3 regions of the Paenibacillus sp. FSL R10-2748 genome follow, and region 2 is predicted to be linked to each of the others. Evidence: riboswitches for the same ligand, from Rfam matches in the RefSeq annotation. Region 2 holds a riboswitch; each other region holds the start of a gene.
The links. A riboswitch is a leader RNA that binds a small molecule or an ion and turns the genes downstream of it on or off. The one in region 2 is predicted to bind glycine.

Region 1: linked by a shared signal. The riboswitch ahead of sdaAB (L-serine ammonia-lyase, iron-sulfur-dependent subunit beta) and the one ahead of gcvT (glycine cleavage system aminomethyltransferase GcvT) in region 2 are both predicted to bind glycine.
Region 3: linked by a shared signal. The riboswitch ahead of NSS66_RS18485 (alanine/glycine:cation symporter family protein) and the one ahead of gcvT (glycine cleavage system aminomethyltransferase GcvT) in region 2 are both predicted to bind glycine.

The regions. Positions count from the first base shown of each region.
Region 1 covers NZ_JBBOTK010000005.1:12,279-18,659, reverse strand. The annotation lists gene NSS66_RS16185 (DUF6359 domain-containing protein) at 61-1,650, opposite strand; glycine riboswitch at 1,865-1,980, shown strand; gene sdaAB (L-serine ammonia-lyase, iron-sulfur-dependent subunit beta) at 2,192-2,881, shown strand; gene sdaAA (L-serine ammonia-lyase, iron-sulfur-dependent, subunit alpha) at 2,871-3,770, shown strand; gene NSS66_RS16170 (Ig-like domain-containing protein) at 3,840-6,176, opposite strand.
Region 2 covers NZ_JBBOTK010000004.1:83,154-89,534, forward strand. The annotation lists gene gcvPB (aminomethyl-transferring glycine dehydrogenase subunit GcvPB) at 1-1,315, opposite strand, end outside; gene gcvPA (aminomethyl-transferring glycine dehydrogenase subunit GcvPA) at 1,312-2,667, opposite strand; gene gcvT (glycine cleavage system aminomethyltransferase GcvT) at 2,796-3,896, opposite strand; glycine riboswitch at 4,074-4,172, opposite strand; gene gcvH (glycine cleavage system protein GcvH) at 4,566-4,964, shown strand; gene NSS66_RS13490 (PTS mannitol transporter subunit IICB) at 5,342-6,381, shown strand, end outside.
Region 3 covers NZ_JBBOTK010000006.1:75,289-81,669, reverse strand. The annotation lists gene NSS66_RS18490 (glycoside hydrolase family 1 protein) at 1-1,426, shown strand, start outside; glycine riboswitch at 1,599-1,675, shown strand; glycine riboswitch at 1,694-1,788, shown strand; gene NSS66_RS18485 (alanine/glycine:cation symporter family protein) at 1,948-3,366, shown strand; gene NSS66_RS18480 (iron-containing alcohol dehydrogenase) at 3,424-4,596, opposite strand; gene NSS66_RS18475 (carbohydrate ABC transporter permease) at 4,748-5,575, opposite strand; gene NSS66_RS18470 (carbohydrate ABC transporter permease) at 5,598-6,381, opposite strand, start outside.

The DNA.
Region 1 (6,381 bases), on a different contig from region 2:
TCCCTCTGCAGGGATCAAACGACTAACTAATACCAGCTCACATTGAGCTTCTGGCGATAATTATGAAGCCGCTCCATAGGAGCCAGACTTGAACGTTCTAGGATCGTACCATTTGTAGCCTGCTGCTGGAGCAGACCAAGGCTCAGGCTGCGGTTCTGTGGAAGCCGCAGGCTCCTCAAATGGTAGAAGCTTCGTTGGCTGATCCAGAGTCAAACCTGCCACATCAGACAATTTCGTGTAGTCCTGCTTCCATGCAAGCCATTGAACCGTTTGCACCAGGAAGGTGGAATCATCCACTTCTTTAAAACCATCATATGTCTTCTTCGACTGTCCGTTTTCCTCACGCACATATTTCGGTGTAGCATCTTCTACAGGGGAAGAATCACCGATGAACGCTGCCTTGCCTTGACCTACCTTGGAGATAGCGGCATAAGGTCCTTCCGCACGGCCCCCGCCGTTATAAACTCCCTGGTCTACCGCATTACCCCATTTTTTCGTGCCTGAAGGGATATAAGCAATGCCTTTAGCCTTGGTAGGATCAATAATAGCCAGCGTAGATCCTGCATGCATTGCAATCGAGCGCACACCCTTGGTAATGCCGAAAGATTGATCTGCGGCTACAATGTCGGTAGCATTCACATCACCCAGCGCATTGTAACGGAAACGAACGCCAAAGTTGGCCGCCAGCCAATCGGAGCTTGTTAATCCTTGCATCGCCGGTGATGCAGCTTCTTCTGCAGTCATGCCCTTGGCCGGATTAGTATAGGCTCCACGACGGTAACCATTCATAACCTCGGAGGAATCCCAACGGTTTTTGTTACGGTCCGCATTATAATGATCGGAGATGAAGAAGACGCTCCCCCCGCTATTCACGTATTGCAGCAGGGCAGCCTGCTCGGATGCCTTAAAGGCAACATTCGCTTCACCAATAATGAACACATCATATTGGCGCAGCTTGTCATATGTTATGGCCTGCTCTCCATAAGTAAAAGGAATAGGACGATTCAATTGGTCTACCGTAAAGCCTACATTACGCAGTCCATTGGCAAAGTCGGAGAAGGCGCCTTCAATGACCCAATCTGCTGCACCAGCGGTCTGTGCGTGCGTATTATCGAACAGCACCTTTTTGCCTTTTCCATCCGGCAGTGTAGTACCGGGTTGACCCGGGTTGCCAGGTTCGCCTGGTTCCCCCGGCTCGCTTCCGCTCACCAGTTCAACAGCGCTTGGACTTTTCACTCCACCAAAATTATTGTAGGCGCCGAGTGTACCCGTCACACGAATTTTGCTGCCGATCAGCTCAGGATGGCCTGATAGCCCATATTGCCCTCTGTACGCTGAAGTCAGCTGTACATCCAACAGATTAGACGTATTACGTTCATTTGCCTGATCGGCAATCAGTACGTTAAAATCATTCGCGAACGGGGAAGAAAAGTTAGCCGTTTTCGATCCGGTAGCATGTCCGACGATGTAACCTTCCACCGTCACCGTACCTCCACTGCTTTGGCGCTGAAGTGCTTCGGCTACTGTCAATGCTCCCTCCGCCTTGACCTGACCGAATGGAACGAAGATCCCAATCAGCAGTGATACGATAGCTGCTAGATGCAACATCCCTTTTAAGCGTGAACCTGTGAATCGCAAGCCTTTTACCATACGTCAATATCCCTCCTATGATTTCCATAAATATACTTGTCCTTTATCAGATTAGCCGCCAATCTTCTAATTCCTTCCTGGTTTCATCCATAATTATGTAAATTTTAATCTTTTTTATTGGAAACGCACCTGTTTATGTAAAAATTAAACCTGTGATTGACACTGAGCACGGCATACATTACGCTAAGGAAGACATGTAGAACGGTATACGCGAATGAAGATGACGGGAGAGTCTGTCCAGGGAGCCTACACTCTGGCGGCACCGAAGGAGCAAGACGTCAGCACCCGGCTGACGGATAATCTCTCAGGTCCATGTATCGTCATCTGACGCAACTCTGGAGAGAGCGCAAGCCACCCAAGGGGTAAGGCGGTAAGAACACCGCACGAAACTCTCAGGTAACGAGGACAGAGATAAGGGAAACTTCCTTATCCTGTCCTTTTTTGTGCTCACATTGTGCGTCAGCATTAAGAACCGTCATAACCGCGCAAAGACGCGGAAATACCATATAGTATGGTATTAGAACATACAGGGGGCCACACCATGCGTTTCAAAGATGTATTTTCTATTATCGGTCCGGCCATGACCGGACCTTCCAGTTCACACACCGCAGGCGCGGTGCGGCTCGCACGCGTTGCCCGGCACTGGCTCGGGACGCAGCCTGACCGTGCCCGCATGACGCTGTACGGCTCCTTTGCCGACACGTATAAAGGACACGGTACAGACCTGGCGCTCATCGCAGGGCTGCTTAATTACGATACGGACGATCACCGGATTCCGGATGCCGAGCAATGGGCAGAGCAAGCCGGGATGGCCGTGGAATTCGCCGTCAGCGGACTCCCCGCGCCTCATCCGAACACTGTCCGTTTCGAGCTGTGGAAGGGCGAGGATCAGCGCACACTGTTGGGCTCCTCCATCGGCGGCGGCAGCATCCATGTCCAGCAGCTTAACGAATTCCGGGTCAATCTGACCGGGGAGCTGCCTACGCTGGTGCTTCTCCACTCGGATAAGCCCGGTACATTGGGCGCGATAACTTCAGCGCTGGGCGCGGCCCACATTAACATTGCCTATATGCACGTAGATCGCAAAGGCCGGGATGGTGAAGCACTCACCGCCATTGAAACGGACAGTTCTGCTCCAGCTGAACTGATTGCGGAACTGCGTTCTTTACCTCATATGTATGAAATTAAGATGATTAATTTGAAAAAAGGAGCTGAATCCGATGCGGTTTAGCCATCTGCATGAAATCAGCGCTTTATGCGCTGAAGAATCCACCACAATTGGCCGTTTGATGATTCAAGAGCAGGTACAAGAGACGAATACAACGGAGGAAGAAATCTTTCGCCAAATGTCTGATTATTATGAAGTCATGAAGGAAGCCGTTCATCGCGGTCAGACACAAGACACCGTATCCCGCAGTGGATTGACGGGCGGTGACGGCAAGCGCCTAGCCGAGTATCTGCGGTCAGGGGAAACCTGCTCCGGTGATGCCTCCGCGCTTGCCATGGCTTATGCCCTCTCCGTGTCGGAGGTTAATGCATCCATGGGTCGCATTGTGGCCACGCCTACCGCAGGCTCATGTGGGGTTATCCCTGGTGTGTTCATCAGTGCGCAGGAGCGGTTCGGCTGGGATGATGAGCATATGGTGAACGGCCTGTTCGCCGCTGGAGCCATTGGCTACGTGATCGCCAACAACTCCTTCATTTCTGGCGCGGAGGGAGGCTGTCAGGCTGAGATTGGTTCAGCTATCGGGATGGCTGCTGGCGCTATGGTCGAGCTGCGTGGTGGTACGCCTGAACAGGCTGTTCACGCCGTGGGCCTCGCTCTTAAGAACACGCTCGGCCTGATTTGCGACCCCGTCGCTGGACTCGTGGAGATTCCGTGCATCGTGCGCAACGGGCTGGGAGCCGTGACTGCGCTTGCCGCAGCGGATATGGCTTTGGCGGGTGTGCGCAGCGCTATTCCGTCTGACGAAGTCATTGACGTGATGCTTGAAGTCGGCAGTGCGATGCCGTCGAAGCACCGCGAGACCGCCAAAGGCGGCTTGGCCCAGACGCCGACTGGCAAGCGTTTGACCGAATCACTTACACGCAACACACCGACCAAGAAGGATAAGTCATAATTTATAAGCGGTAGCCTCCTTAAAAAAAGAGCAAGCATGTCGTCCTTGGACGTATGCTTGCTCTCTTTTTTACTGAACGGTTACCTGTATCTTCGTCATTTTACCTGCATATTTCACAGTAATTACTGCTTTGCCCTTGCCCTGTGCCTTAATGTTACCGTCTTTGACGGTCGCAACAACAATTCTGGACGAGGACCAGACAGCCGGTTTGGAAACATCCTTCTCCGACTCATCCTTATACGTGGCTGTAGCCGTAACCTTGGCCAGCTGTCCTGCCTTCAAATTCAAAGCAACTTCGTCTGTTTGCAGGTATTTAAGCGTATCAACATCCACGGGTACGCTGATTACCTTCCCGCCAAACTTCGCCTGAATGTTAGCTTTACCGTAGCTAACCGCAGTAACCTGACCCTTTTTAACAGTGGCTACCTTATAATTAGACGTTTTCCATTCAGCTTGGGTCGTAACGTCCTTTTCTTTACCATCACTCGATTTAACCACAATCGCAATGGTTTTTTGATCTCCAGATTTGAGCGATAGCGCGATTGCATCCGCTTCAATTTTTTGCGCTACGTCCACTTCTACCGTAAACGTAATGTTTTGCTTGCCATATGAAGCAGTCACCGTTGCCTTACCGCTACCATTCGCTTTGATCAAACCTTCGCTAACTTCAACCACTTTTACATTGCTAGTTGTCCAGGTGGCGTCCTTGGTTACGTCTGTTTTTGTACCGCCACTCTTAACTCCTGTTACTTTCAGCTGCTTCGTTTCCTGAGCACCAAGCGCAATTACACGCGAGTCTGTTTCCAGACGGTCTACAAGGCCTACTTGTACGTTAATCGTCAGTTTTTTGCCATTATAGGTCGCTGTAATAACCGCTTTACCAGCGGATTTACCCGTAATCGTTCCTTTGGACACAGAAGCAATATCTTCCGCGCTTGAAGCCCATTCTGCATCCTGTGTTACATCTTCCTTACGCCCATCCGCATAAGTAGCCGTCAAAGTTGCAGTATAGTCCTCATCAATATCAATCGTTGCCGTTTTGGAGGACAGAGACAGATCACCGGGTACATTTACGGATACCGTAGCTGTAACTGTTTTGCCACCATAAGAAGCGGTGATCGTAGCCTCACCTGTTTTATAACCCGTGACTTCTCCCGCACTGACAAAAGCGATATCTTCATTGCTGGACTTCCACTCTGCCTTACTTGTGATATCTTCTTCCGTACCTGTTACATACGTTGCGGTCAGCTTGAGCTTTTTGGATTCCTTGGCATTCAGGCTCAGCTTGTCCTCACTCAAATCCAAATATCTGGAGGTTTCGACATCTGTCTTGATCGAAACAGTCTTATCTCCATACTTAGCGGTCACCGTAGCCGAACCCGCTCCAATGGCCATAATCGTTCCCTTATTCACAGTCGCAATTTTTTCATCGCTTGATGTCCAAGTAGCTTTATCTGTGATATCCGTTACCGTCCCATCCGGATAAACGGCAGAAACTTGTATTTTTTTAGATTCATCCAGACGGAGAAAAATATTGGATTCGCTGGCTTTCAGCTTATTCGTTTGATCGACATCTACCGAAATCGTAGCGGACATCGTGCCATATTTACCTGTAATTGTCGCCTTTCCCGCGCTGTAGCCGGTAATGGTGCCTTTCAGTACATCCGCCACAGCTGCATTGCTGGAGCTCCATTCAGCGGACTCTGTTACGTCCTGTACCGATCCATCCGGGAACGTCGCCGTAAGTTTAACCTTCTCAGTATCCTTCAGCAAAAGAGAAACCTCTGATGAACTGACATCGAGACGTTTAACCTGCTCCACCTGCACAGCAATGGTTACGGTCTGTTGACCATATACGGCCTTAATATTGGCTGTACCTGCTCCCTGAGCGGTAACCAATCCGTTAACTACTGTGGCTACCTTTTGATTATCGGAGGTCCAAGTAGCATCACCCGAAACCTGAGCTGTTGTATTATCACTGTATGTCGCTGTCAAATCAACCTGTCCTGTACCGCTTGAACGCAAGTTCAGGCTTTGTACACTGGATGTCAGCGCCTTAACCTTTTTCGTTACATGTACCTGAACCGATTGCACCTTCTCTTTATAGGTCGCAACCACGGTGGCTTCCCCTTCAGCCTTGGCCGAAACTGTACCGTTATACACGGTAGCAATAGCTGTATTATCACTTTTCCAATCCGTGCTTACGGTTACATTCGAGGTTGTCCCATCGCTAAAAACAGCAGTAGCCGTCAACGCAGCCGTATCTCCCTGCTGCAAAGTTACCTCGTTAGAGGAAAGGACAATCTTGGAAAGCACCGCATCCGCAGCAGATGCAAACCCTGCATATGATGTAAAACTTGAAATCAGGATGACCAACGCCAGAAAACCGGACCATCTATTCTTCAAAATCTAATTCCCTCCCATTCCAAAACTTAAATTAAGGATTTCGCAAAATCCTTACACCTACGTTTTATGTCGTCATATGGAAAAGAATAGTTTAGGCTTCGAAGGAAATTTGGTCCTTATTAACTAGATCATTTCTGATAAAGATTAGACATTACAATTTGTGTAGCTTCAGAGCCATAGTGAAGAGTTTACCCAACAGACCCAC
Region 2 (6,381 bases):
CGATCATGATGCACTCCTCTACATTCAGAGGGAAGTAAATTGTAGGCGGATGGTAGCCGAAATCAAGCAGCCGTTTGGCTACATCAAGCGTACGCACTCCAAATTTTTTCAAGCCTCGCCCTGACATGACAAATTCGTGTTTGCAATGTCCAGGGTAGGGCAGGTCAAAATGTGGAGCGAGCCGATGCATCATGTAATTGGCATTGAGCACAGCGCATTCCGATACACGCTTTAAGCCGTCAGGACCGTAGCTACGGATATAGGCATAGGCACGAACGAGAATACCGAAGTTGCCGTAAAAGGCTTTAACCCGTCCAATAGAATCTCCCTGTTCCCGGTCCCAGTGGTACACCCCCTGCGGATCCCGTACGACAAGCGGCTTGGGCAAATAAGGGATGAGCCGTTGCTTTACGCCGACAGGCCCAGCGCCGGGGCCACCGCCGCCGTGCGGGGTACTCATCGTTTTGTGCAAATTGAGATGCACTACATCGAAGCCCATATCTCCGGGACGGGTAATCCCCATGATGGCGTTGGAGTTTGCCCCGTCATAGTAAACCAGACCACCCGCTTCATGCACGATGGCAGCAATGTCAGTGATTTGCTTCTCGAACAGCCCAAGCGTGTTCGGATTGGTCAGCATGAGCGCCGCGGTGTCGTTGCCTACGGCTTGACGCAACGCATCCAGATCCACCAGCCCCTCAGGGGTGGAGGGAAGGGTGATTGTTTCGAAGCCCGCGACGGTTGCGCTGGCGGGGTTCGTTCCGTGCGAGGAATCCGGCACGAGCACCTTGGTACGTCGCTCACCACGTGCTTCGTGGTATGAGCGAATCATCATCAGCCCGGTCCATTCGCCATGGGCGCCCGCGGCGGGCTGAAGCGTGACGGCATCCATGCCAGTTAACGCAGCCAAATCATTTTGAAGCGTATGCAGCAGCTCCATGGCACCCTGGATGCTCTCCTCGGGCTGATATGGATGGATTTTGGCGAAACCTGTATATCGGGCGACATCCTCATTCACTTTCGGATTGTATTTCATCGTACAGGAGCCGAGCGGATAAAATCCGTTGTCCACGCCGAAATTGCGCCGGGACAAGGCAGTATAATGCCGAATAACGTCTACTTCGTATACCTCGGGTAATGCCGCAGGTTCGCTGCGCAGCGCATAATCTGGCAAAAGCTCTGCCACCGGGCGACGGGGAACGTCGCACTCGGGAAGGGAATAGGCGATGCGACCCGGACGGCTCAATTCAAAAATGAGCGCTTGATCGTGTTCCTTCAACAGCCCTTGTTTCTGATCCTGTCCGGTGTGTGTCATAGCAATCCCCCCAAGGTGTGTACAAATTGGTCAATCTCTTCTTTGGTCCTTTGCTCCGTCACGGCAATCAACATGTGACCAGCAAGTTCCTCATAGTCCCGGCCCAAATCGTAGCCAGCGATAAATCCAGCAGCTAGCAGCTCGGCCTGGAGTTTGCTCATATCCGTACCCTCAGGCAGTCTAAGGGCAAACTCATTAAAGGTTGGTGCGTTAAACGAGGCAGTTATGCCCTTCAAGCTCAGCAATTGCTCTAAAGCATAACGGCTTTTATGCAAATTTAGCTCGGCTACTTCCTTGATCCCCTGTCTACCCATGACAGACAAGTATACAGATGCAGATAAAGCTAGCAACGCTTGGTTGGAGCAAATGTTAGAGGTGGCCTTTTCGCGGCGGATATGCTGTTCCCGCGCTTGCAAGGTCAGCACGAAGCCGCGTTTACCGTTGCGGTCTGTGGTCTGACCCACAATACGGCCAGGGATACGGCGCATATGTGCCTGAGAAACGGCAAAGTATCCACAGGTCGGACCGCCGAGAGAAGAGGAGATGCCAAGTGGCTGTGCGTCTCCTACCACAATATCCGCGCCCTGTTTGCCGGGTGTTTCCAGCAAGCCAAGTGCTAGTGGATTGGCACTGACGACCAAAAGACCTTTGTGCGCATGGATGAGGTCAGCCATCGGCTTCAGGTTTTCCACGGCTCCGAAAAAGTTGGGGCTTTGGACCAAAACAGCCGCGGTCTGTTCCGATACGGCTGCCGCTAGCGCATCAGCATCCGTTACGCCGTCCGAACAGCCGATCTCCACGATGTCCAAATCCAATCCGCGTGCATAGGCTGCCAATACCTGACGTGCCTCCGGATGGACGGACCTTGATACGATAAGCTGTTTACGGCGGGTAGCTGCGGCGGACAGTGAGCCCGCTTCCGCCAGTGCAGTCGCTCCGTCGTACATGCTGGCATTAGCTACAGCCATGCCCGTCAATTCGCAAATATACGACTGAAACTCGAAAATGGCTTGTAGCTCGCCTTGGCTTACTTCCGGCTGATAGGGGGTGTAGGCTGTATAGAATTCCGAGCGTGAAGTGATGTGCTGGATGACGGACGGAATATGATGATCATAAATTCCTGCGCCAAGGAAGCTGGCATGTGTGTCTGTATTGGCGTTGTGTCCGGCCAGCTCGGCCAAGTGGCGGGTTAAGGCTTTCTCATCGAGTCGAGAAGAGAGAGGCAGTTCCCCTTGATATCGAATGGCCTCTGGAATGTCACTGAATAAATCATCAATAGATGATACACCCACCACACGCAGCATTTCGGTTTGATCCTGTTCAGTCATAGGGAGATAACGATGCTGCTTCATAGGTTCTGACTCCTTTCGAAAAGCAAGATTTTAGATCGTAAATTAGCTAATAAAAAAGTGTGTGAGATGAAAAACCCAGAAGTTCATATCTGACATATTTGCTTTATAGAAATAAAAAGAGTTTAAGATCAGCGCGGGCGTTTATAAAAGGGTGCTGCCACCACCTCGGCACGCAGGCGTTTGCCACGAATCTCAACCTCCAACGGTGTGGAGAGGGCGCTAAAACGACTGTCCACCAAGGCGAGGCCCAGATTACGCTTCAAGGTGGGCGACTGAGTCCCCGTTGTGACCTCACCAATGTGTTGTCCTTCTGCGAATACCGGGTAATGGGCGCGTGGGATACCGCGATCAATCATTTCCAGCCCGATCAATTTGCGAGGAATCCCTTGCTCTTTCTGACGTTGCAGTGCTTCTCTACCGATAAAATCTCCTTTATTCAGCTTGACGAAGAAACCTAGACCAGCTTCGAGTGGTGAAATCGTGGCAGATAACTCCTGACCATATAGCGGCAACCGTGCCTCAAAGCGTAGGGTATCCCGAGCACCAAGTCCAGCGGGAATCAGCCCATACGACTCACCGGAACGAAGCAAACCCTCCCATACGGCTGGTGCTTCCGCAGCAGGTATATAAAATTCAAAACCGTCTTCGCCCGTATATCCGGTTCGTGAGACCAGTGCTTTTGCTCCGAACAATGGCACATTCTCATGGAAGCGGAAAGATGCCAGATTCGTAATGTCCGTATCTGCCACGGCTGCGGCAATACGTGCTGCCTCCGGTCCTTGCAACGCTAGCAATGCTATCGCATCAGACACATTCTCCATGTGAACGGATGCAGGCATATGGCGCATTAGCCAATCCCAATCCTTATCGATGTTGGATGCGTTCACAACGAGCATGTAGCGTTCCGGTCCTTTGCAGTAAACAAGTAGGTCGTCTACTACCCCTCCATCGGGGTAACACAGGAGTGAATATTGTGCCTGACCTGGTTCCAACTGGCTGACATCATTCGTGGTCACCTTTTGCAGAAAAGCTTCGGCTTCTTTGCCTTCAACCAAAAATTCGCCCATATGCGATACATCGAATAAACCCGCACGTTGCCGGACGGCCTCATGCTCCTTTTGAATGCCGCTAAACTGAACCGGGAGCTCCCAGCCGCCAAAGTCAATACAACGAACCCCAGACTGCGTCCCGTAGGACGAATATAGCGGTGTTTTTCGCAAATTAGTCATTATTCCACTCCTATCCGGTGTGATCGGCTAAACAAAAAAGACAGGCCGAAAAAAACGTATAGACGGCAGTCTACACTCTTTTTTTCAGCTCTGTCCTTGATACCAGAAAGTTACCCCGGTATGTACCGGGTTTCCCCTTGGGTGATCCGCTCCAATAGCGAATGCTCTCCAGAGATGCGTCCGGCAGAGGTCCTTTTGCCTGAGAGATTCACCTGCAATGCAGGTTTACTCCTTCGGCGCTACCTTCGGGATCAACGGTATATTACCTGGCTTTGCAGATAACAACTTGATCCGATTCGCGTGCACTTATGTCTCACAAGCGGCAACAGCTATGCGAATCTTTTTGGCAGTCTCTCCCTCCGCGTTCATCCGCGTTTGCAGTTGTCGGGGTGTTTCCCAAAGCATTTGCTATAACCCATTAATACGCAAATTCATTCAAAATGTCAATAAAAATGTCATCAAAAACAATAGAAAAAACATTTAATATATAAATAAGGATATGTAAGCGTTTGTTATAAGCTATCATATTTTTATATAGTACGCTATATGAGGTGATATGAAGTATTTTTGTTAGTATTATTGACATGAGTGTTCTTGTTGTCATAATCTTAACCTGTCTAGTACAGTGAGCAAAAGCGATTTTATTCATATGGAAGTGAGGGGAACAGAATGGGTGAAGTAAAGCAGCAACTTTGGTATACAGACGAACATGAGTGGGTTCAGCGGACAGAGAATGGAACGGTACGAATTGGTATTACAGACTTTGCACAGCATCAACTGGGTGATATTGTTTTTGTAGAATTACCTGAGGCGGGAGCAACGATTGAGCAGGGAGCGGAGATCGGTACGATTGAATCGGTGAAGACAGTATCCGACCTTTTTGCTCCGGTGACGGGAACCATACTAAAAGTGAATGAAACGCTGGAAAGTACACCTGAGCTAGTGAATGAATCTCCCTATGAAAAAGGTTGGATGATCGAAGTAGAGATGGATAAAGATGTGGAGGAAGCCTTGGGCAAGCTACTGTCTGCGGATCAGTATGAGCAGTTGATTTCCGATGAGCAATAATGGAGCATTGTAGTATGGAGTAAGAGGGTTATTTGTCTGCTCGATTTTTGTATAAAATAGTCGCTATGATTTGACGTAGCGGCTATTTTTTTGTCTTTTTGCAAACGTAATTACGTGTTTTATTCTGATTTAGAGGGTTGTCCCCATATAAGAATCATACATAATCCAGCACGGTTTTTCGACTAATTTCTATAGCTACAGGTCATATTAAGAAGAATTATGCAGGTATAATACCTTCCCGGATAATTTAAATTTAAATGTTGTCATCAACGTTCATGACGAAAGTACGTTTTCATTTCGTTGATGAAGATAGCGCTGTCATTTAGTATGAATTTTAAGAAAAGGTAGTGATGCTTACCTACAAGGAGGATTTGAATATGAGTACATTGGACGCAAAGCCAAGTTCAAAAGGAGGCACTCGTGTCGCCGTACAGCGTTTTGGCCGTTTTCTTAGCGGTATGGTTATGCCCAATATGGGAGCCTTTATTGCGTGGGGGCTGATTACGGCACTCTTTATTCCGACCGGATGGTTCCCGAATGAAGGTTTTGCACAATTGGTTGACCCGATGAAAAATTATTTGTTGCCGTTACTGATCGGTTATACAGGGGGCACGATGATTCACGGACAGCGTGGAGGTGTGATTGGTGCCATTATGACGATGGGTGTCATAGTGGGAGCCGATATCCCGATGTTCCTGGGCGCGATGGTAGCTGGTCCGCTGGCTGCGTGGATATTGAAGAAGTTCGACAAGGCCATTGAAGGCAAAGTCAGATCAGGCTTTGAAATGCTGGTCAATAACTTTTCGGCCGGAATTATCGGTGCCATTCTAGCGCTGCTTGCCCATGTGGCGATTGGCCCGATTGTACAAATGATCAGTCAAGTGTTGTCGGCAGGGGTACAGTTCCTCGTGAACGCAGGGCTATTGCCGCTTGTCAACCTCATTATTGAGCCCGGAAAAGTATTATTTTTAAACAACGCGCTGAATCACGGAGTATTGAGTCCGATTGCGTTAGAGGAAGCTGCAAGAACAGGAAAATCCGTACTGTTTATGCTGGAATCCAACCCTGGGCCGGGGCTCGGTATTTTGCTAGCCTACTGCCTGTTCGGCAAAGGCTCTGCGAAGTCATCGGCTCCTGGAGCGGTCATCATTCATTTTTTCGGCGGGATTCATGAAATTTATTTCCCTTATATTTTGATGAAGCCGATTTTGATTCTTGCTGCTATAGCTGGGGGCGTTGTGGGAACCTTCTGTTTTATGTTGACAGGTGCCGGACTGGTTGCTGCTCCTTCACCGGGCAGCATCATTGCCTATTTTCTAATGACGCCAAAAGGCGGATATTTGCCAATGCTGAGCGGGGTGATCGCTGCTGCGGTCGTATCCTTTGCTGTTGCCGCAGTGTTACTCAAGACTAGTAA
Region 3 (6,381 bases), on a different contig from region 2:
CTTCTTGTGGGGCGGGGCAACCGCAGCCAACCAATTGGAAGGTGCTTTTGACGTAGATGGAAAAGGATTGTCCAGTGCGGACATGGTTGCCTATGTACCCAAAGCAGAGCGCAAGAACGATCATGCTATGGAGATTTCGTCCGAGCGACTCGAAGACATTTTGGCAGGCAAAGTCAATGCCCGTTTTCCAAAACGTGAAGGTGTGGACTTCTTCCACCACTACAAAGAAGATATTGCATTGTTCGCGGAAATGGGCTTTAAGGTATTTCGTATGTCCATCAACTGGTCGCGGATTTTCCCAAATGGCTATGATGCCGAGCCGAATGAAGCGGGACTGCAATTCTACGACAATGTATTTGATGAGCTGCGCAAATATGGTATTGAACCGCTGGTAACATTGTCACATTATGAGACACCGCTGGGTTTGACTCAGAAGTATAATGGTTGGCTGGGTCGTGAAGTTATACAGCACTACGTAAATTATGCCGAAACTGTGTTCACGCGTTATAAGGATAAAGTAAAATACTGGCTGACCTTTAATGAAATCAATGTAATGACCATGAGTCCGTTTACTGGTGGCGGGGTGGTCATTGACCGCGTAGAAAACAAGCAGCAAGCGATATACCAAGCACTGCATCATCAATTTGTAGCTAGTGCACTGGCGACAAAACGAGGACATGAGATCATCCCGGGCTCTCAAATCGGCTGTATGCTGGCTCGTTTGGAAAGCTACCCACATACGTGTAACCCAGAGGATATACTGAAAGCCCAGCATGAAAATCAGATGAACCTGTTCTTTACGGATGTGCATGCCCGTGGGGAATATTCCAACTACATGAATCGTTATTTTGAAGAAAATAATGTTGTTATACACACAGAACCAGGCGATGCCGAAATTTTAAAAAATAACACGGTCGATTATATCTCATTCAGCTACTACATGACCTTGACCGTATCTGCAGGTCCAGAAGGCGAGAAAGCAGCAGGAAACCTGATTGGCGGCGTGAAAAATCCATATTTACAGTCCTCTGACTGGGGATGGCAAATTGATCCGATCGGTCTGCGTGTTACGCTGAACACGTTATATGACCGCTACCAAAAGCCACTGTTCATCGTGGAAAATGGCCTAGGTGCTTATGATAAGGTAGAGGAAGACGGTTCTGTGCATGACACATATCGTATTGATTACTTGCGTCAGCATATTGTTCAAATGAAGGAAGCAATTGCCGACGGTGTTGATCTGCTTGGTTACACCAGCTGGGGTCCTATCGACCTTGTGAGCATGTCTACTTCCGAAATGTCCAAGCGCTACGGATTTATTTACGTTGATCTGGATGATGACGGTAACGGAACGCTCAAACGCTCCAAAAAGGACTCATTTAACTGGTATAAAAATGTGATAGCAACCAATGGTGAAGAATTGTAATTCCAAATTTTCTCGGGCGGGTATAGCAGAGGACATCCTAAGGATGCAATCTGCTGTACCCGCTTTTTTGATAGACATAATAATAATATTTATTTCAGAGGGCTTCACAAACTTTTCACTTGTAATAAGCTGAAAGTTTTCTGTATAATAAATAAAAATTTCATATGTCTGGTTGATGTTTGCGGGAGATGGAACGAAAGTTCCGACCGAAGGGGCAAAACTCTCAGGTGCTTAGGCTGATTACAGCAACAAGCGGGGACCGTAAACGGACAGAACTCTGGAGAGACCCTTAATTGGGCGCCGAAGGTGCACCGCAGAGAACATCTGCTTAAACTCTCAGGCAAAAGGACAGAGACGCGAATAACCTGTGACAGGGGATGCCCTAGGCTTTTTTATAAGCTATTAGAGGCAGAAACCTGCGCAAGATGGTTGTATTTTTTCGTGCCTTTAACCTCTCCAGGAGTCGAATCAGCGGATTTGACTCTTTTTTGTTTTCTAATATGCTGGAGGAGCGGGTTGAAATGAATTTGGTACATGTGTTAGAAGCGATTAGCAGTTGGATATGGGGGGCGCCTCTCATCATTCTTGTCATGGGAACGGGGTTGTGGCTGACCATACGTTTGAAGATGCTGCAGGTATTCCGCCTGCCCCTGGCGATCAAGCTGATCGGTAAGGCCCCGAATGAAGGCAGCGGGGATGTAAGTAGTTTTGCGGCTTTGAGTACAGCGTTGGCGGCTACAGTTGGCACAGGAAGTATTGTCGGCGTAGCGACAGCCATTAAGCTGGGCGGGCCGGGTGCCTTGTTCTGGATGGTCGTTGCAGCCTTTTTTGGGATGGCGACGAAATATGCGGAAGGTGTACTTGCGGTAAAATACCGGGTGAAGGATCGGAATGGGCAATTTTCCGGCGGCCCGATGTATTATATTGAGAAAGGTCTGGGACGCCGTTTTAAACCGCTGGCGATGCTGTTTGCTTTTTCGGGCATGCTGGTAGCGTTGTTCGGGATTGGAACGTTTCCGCAGGTCAAAGCGATTGTATCTTCGACTGAAAATAGTTTTGGCGTTCCGCCCATTGTAACGGCACTGATTATTGCTATCCTTACAGGACTTGTTACTATTGGAGGACTCAAAAGCATTGCCAAGGTATCGACGAAGGTCGTTCCTTTTAAAACAGGCTTGTACGTACTGATCTGTCTCATCGTACTAATTCGGTTTGCTGACCAACTACCTGCCGCAATTGCGCTGGTGCTCCATTCGGCATTTTCAACTACATCTGCAACGGGCGGATTTGCCGGAGCTACGATTATGCTGGCGATGCGAAGTGGGGTAGCCAGAGGTATTTTTGCCAATGAGGCCGGATTGGGAAGCGCACCGATTGCAGCCGCAGCTGCCAAAACCAAATGGCCTGCGGAGCAAGGGCTAATTTCCATGACAGGCGTGTTTATTGATACGATGGTTATTTGTGTGATGACCGGGTTGACGCTACTGGTTAGTGGTGTGTGGAGCGGGCCTACCGATGCGGGCCTGATGACTCAGCAAGCATTTTCCAGCGCATTCCCGCTGGGGGCAGAACTGCTCACAATCATTCTGATTATGTTTGCGTTCACCACCATGCTCGGCTGGAACTATTACGGGGAACGCTGTGTTGAATATTTGCTTGGGGTCAAGTGGATTAAGCCATACCGCTATCTGTTCATCCTACTGGTTGCCGGGGGCGCGTTCATTAAACTGGATGCGATTTGGCTGCTGGCAGATATCTTTAACGCAATGATGGCTTTCCCGAACCTGATTGCCCTGCTCGGCTTATCAGGAATTGTAGTCGCAGAAACCCGAACCTATATGGATTCTCTGAATTCTAGTAAGAAAAAGGGCATTCTTGCAGGTGCCAGTGTAGGGGCAGCTATCCAAGTAGAAGAAAAAGGACAAACGGTTAATTCATAATTTCCAAAAGGGAGTGCCCTCAGTCATCACAGGCTTGAGGACACTCCCTTTTGAATGTTATAACGATGCGTGCAAAATAGCTGAAATATCTTCTTGGTTCAGCTTTTTATAATTACCGAAGCCTCCGTATTCCATTTCACGGGCTGCAATGTTTGCGACTTTTTCCAATTGCTCATCATTAATATTGTAATCGGCCAGGGTGGAAGGGGCACCGAGACTTGTCCAGAATGCACTCAGGCGATCAATCCCCTCCAAAGCAATTTCCTTATCCGTTTTACCAGTGGTATCTAAATCAAACATGCTGAGCATCAGCCGCTTCATGCGTGCAGCATCCTGATCCACCGTATGTCTCATCCAGTTGGGGAACAGGATCGCCAGACCGCCAGCATGAGGAATATCATATACAGCGGATAATGCATGTTCAATCGTATGCGAAGCCCAGTCCCCGAAGTAGCCCATTTGTAGTGTTCCGTTAAGGGCAATCGTTCCGGCATATAAAATCGTTTCACGATGCTCGTAGTTGTGCAAATCCTCCAGCAGCTTAGGTGCAGTTTCGATCACGGTTTGCAACACGGAAAAGCACATACGATCTTGCAACGGTGTATTTTTAACATTGTGAAAATATTGTTCAAACACATGGCTCATCATATCCACCATGCCATATACCGTCTGATCACGTGGCACAGAGAAGGTGTTTTTTGGGTCCAGAATCGAGAATTTCGGATGCGTTACCGCGCTGCCCCATACGTATTTTTCGTTCGTTTCCCAGTTGGTGATAACAGAATCCGGATTCATTTCTGAACCGGTGGCGGCGAGTGTGAGGATGGTGCCGAATGGCAGAGCCTGGGTCGGCATGTGCTTTTTGTTGATAATATCCCACACATCGCCGTCATATTCAGCCCCTGCTGCGATGGCTTTGGTGCAATCAATAACGCTTCCACCGCCTACAGCAAGTAAGAAGTCGATTTTTTCATTTCGGCAAATGTCGATACCCTTCTTAACGGTGGACAAGCGCGGATTCGGTTCTACGCCGGACAATTCATGAATGTTCAGATGTAGCGGTTCTAACGCGTTTAATACCTGGTCATATAGACCATTTCGTTTGACACTTCCGCCTCCATATACCAGCAAAATGTTTTTGCCGTAATTCAGCAGTTCCTGCTGGAGTTCTTCAATTTGATTGTCTCCAAAAATTAATTTGGTGGGGTTATAATATGTGAATTTGTTCATCTGGTAAGTTTCCCTCAGTTCTTCATTGTTCATGTTCAAATCGTAAATCGCTTAACCTGATTGCCTGTTGGATACCTAACTTCATCATGTAAGCTATTTGAAATGACGATTAACTATTATACATGAAATGAATAAGGGAATTCAAGTAAATCTAATCTTTGACCGCTCCGGCGGCAAGATCGGAAATAAACTGGCGGCTAATGAAAAGAAATAAAATAATAAGTGGCAGTACAGCCAGCAGGGTGCCCGCAATGACCATCGCATAATCCGTATTGTAAATCCCGTTCAATTGTGACAGTGCAATCTGGAGCGTGAATTTACGCTCATCCGTTAAGACGATTAGCGGCCATAAATAATCATTCCAGGCTCCTATAAAGGTAAACGCGCCGAGAAAAGCGAACGCAGGACGTAGAATAGGCAGTGCTACATTCAAGTACAGTCGAAAAAAGCTGCATCCGTCCATCCGGCCCGCATCCAGCAGTTCCTTTGGAATGGATTCTTCCGCATATTGACGAATCCAGAAAATGCCGAAGGCATTTACCATCCCCGGGATGATAAGCGCTTTGAACGTACCTACCCATCCAAAGGAGGCCATCATGACAAAGGAGGGGACAAGCGAAAGTTGTGAAGGGACCATCATCGTAGCTAGCAGAACGATAAATAGCACTTTTTTGCCCGGAAAATCAAACTTGGCGAATGCAAAACCTGCTAGTGAATCGAAAAACAGAACCAATAGGGTAACAGAACCGGCTACAAAAAGGGTATTAAAAAAGGCTCCGGCAAAATTAATCTGTTGTAATACTCTCGTTATGTTATCCAAGAAGTGGCTGCCAAACCACAATTGTGGTGGAAAACGATAGATGTCTGAGGTTGTACGGGTTGCCATGACGATCAGCCAGTAAAATGGAAACATCGACAGGATGATTCCCACCAACAATCCAGCATATAAAACAAAGGATTTTGCGCGTGTCTGCATCATGTTGTGAAGCTCCTTCCCATCGTTATTTTTTACCTTGAACGAGTTTCCAGTTTATGATGGAGAATAGAGCAATGATGAGGAACATGCCCCATCCGACGGCTGCACCATATCCAAAATAGTTGTTAATGAACGACTCGCGATACAGGTATAAAACGATGGTCATGCCACTTGCCCCGGAACCGCCGTCATTACCGACCAGGACCTGTGGCTCGGTGAAGAGCTGCATACCGCCGATGGTGGACGTAATCACCGTAAACAGAATGACTGGGCGTAGCATGGGGATAGTGATGCGGAAAAAAGCTTGCGCTCCGGTTGCCCCGTCTATTTTGGCGGCCTCATACAGCACATGCGGAATACTCTGGAGTCCAGCCAGATAGATGATTGAGTTATAGCCCATCCATCTCCATACGACCATAGAAGAAATGGCGATTTGGATACCCCATGGCACATTCAGCCATTGAACCATGGGTAGCCCCATGAGTTGCAGAAGGTAGTTGAGAAATCCAAAATTGTTGGCAAATAAGGCACCGAATATGATGGCAACAGCTACAATAGACGTCACATTTGGCAGGAAGAATCCGACTCGCCATAAGGTACGCATTTTCACAAAAGGGGCATAAAGCAGAAAGGCAATAATCAGTGCGAAGAATAGCATCGGAATCGTTGCATACACCCAGATCACAAAGGTGTTGCCTACAGCCTGCCAAAATTCATGATCTGTTACAAGGTAGCGAAAGTTGCCCCAGCCGTTGTAGGTCATGTCTCCGATCCCGTCCCATTTGTGAAACGCTAGATATAATGAAAAA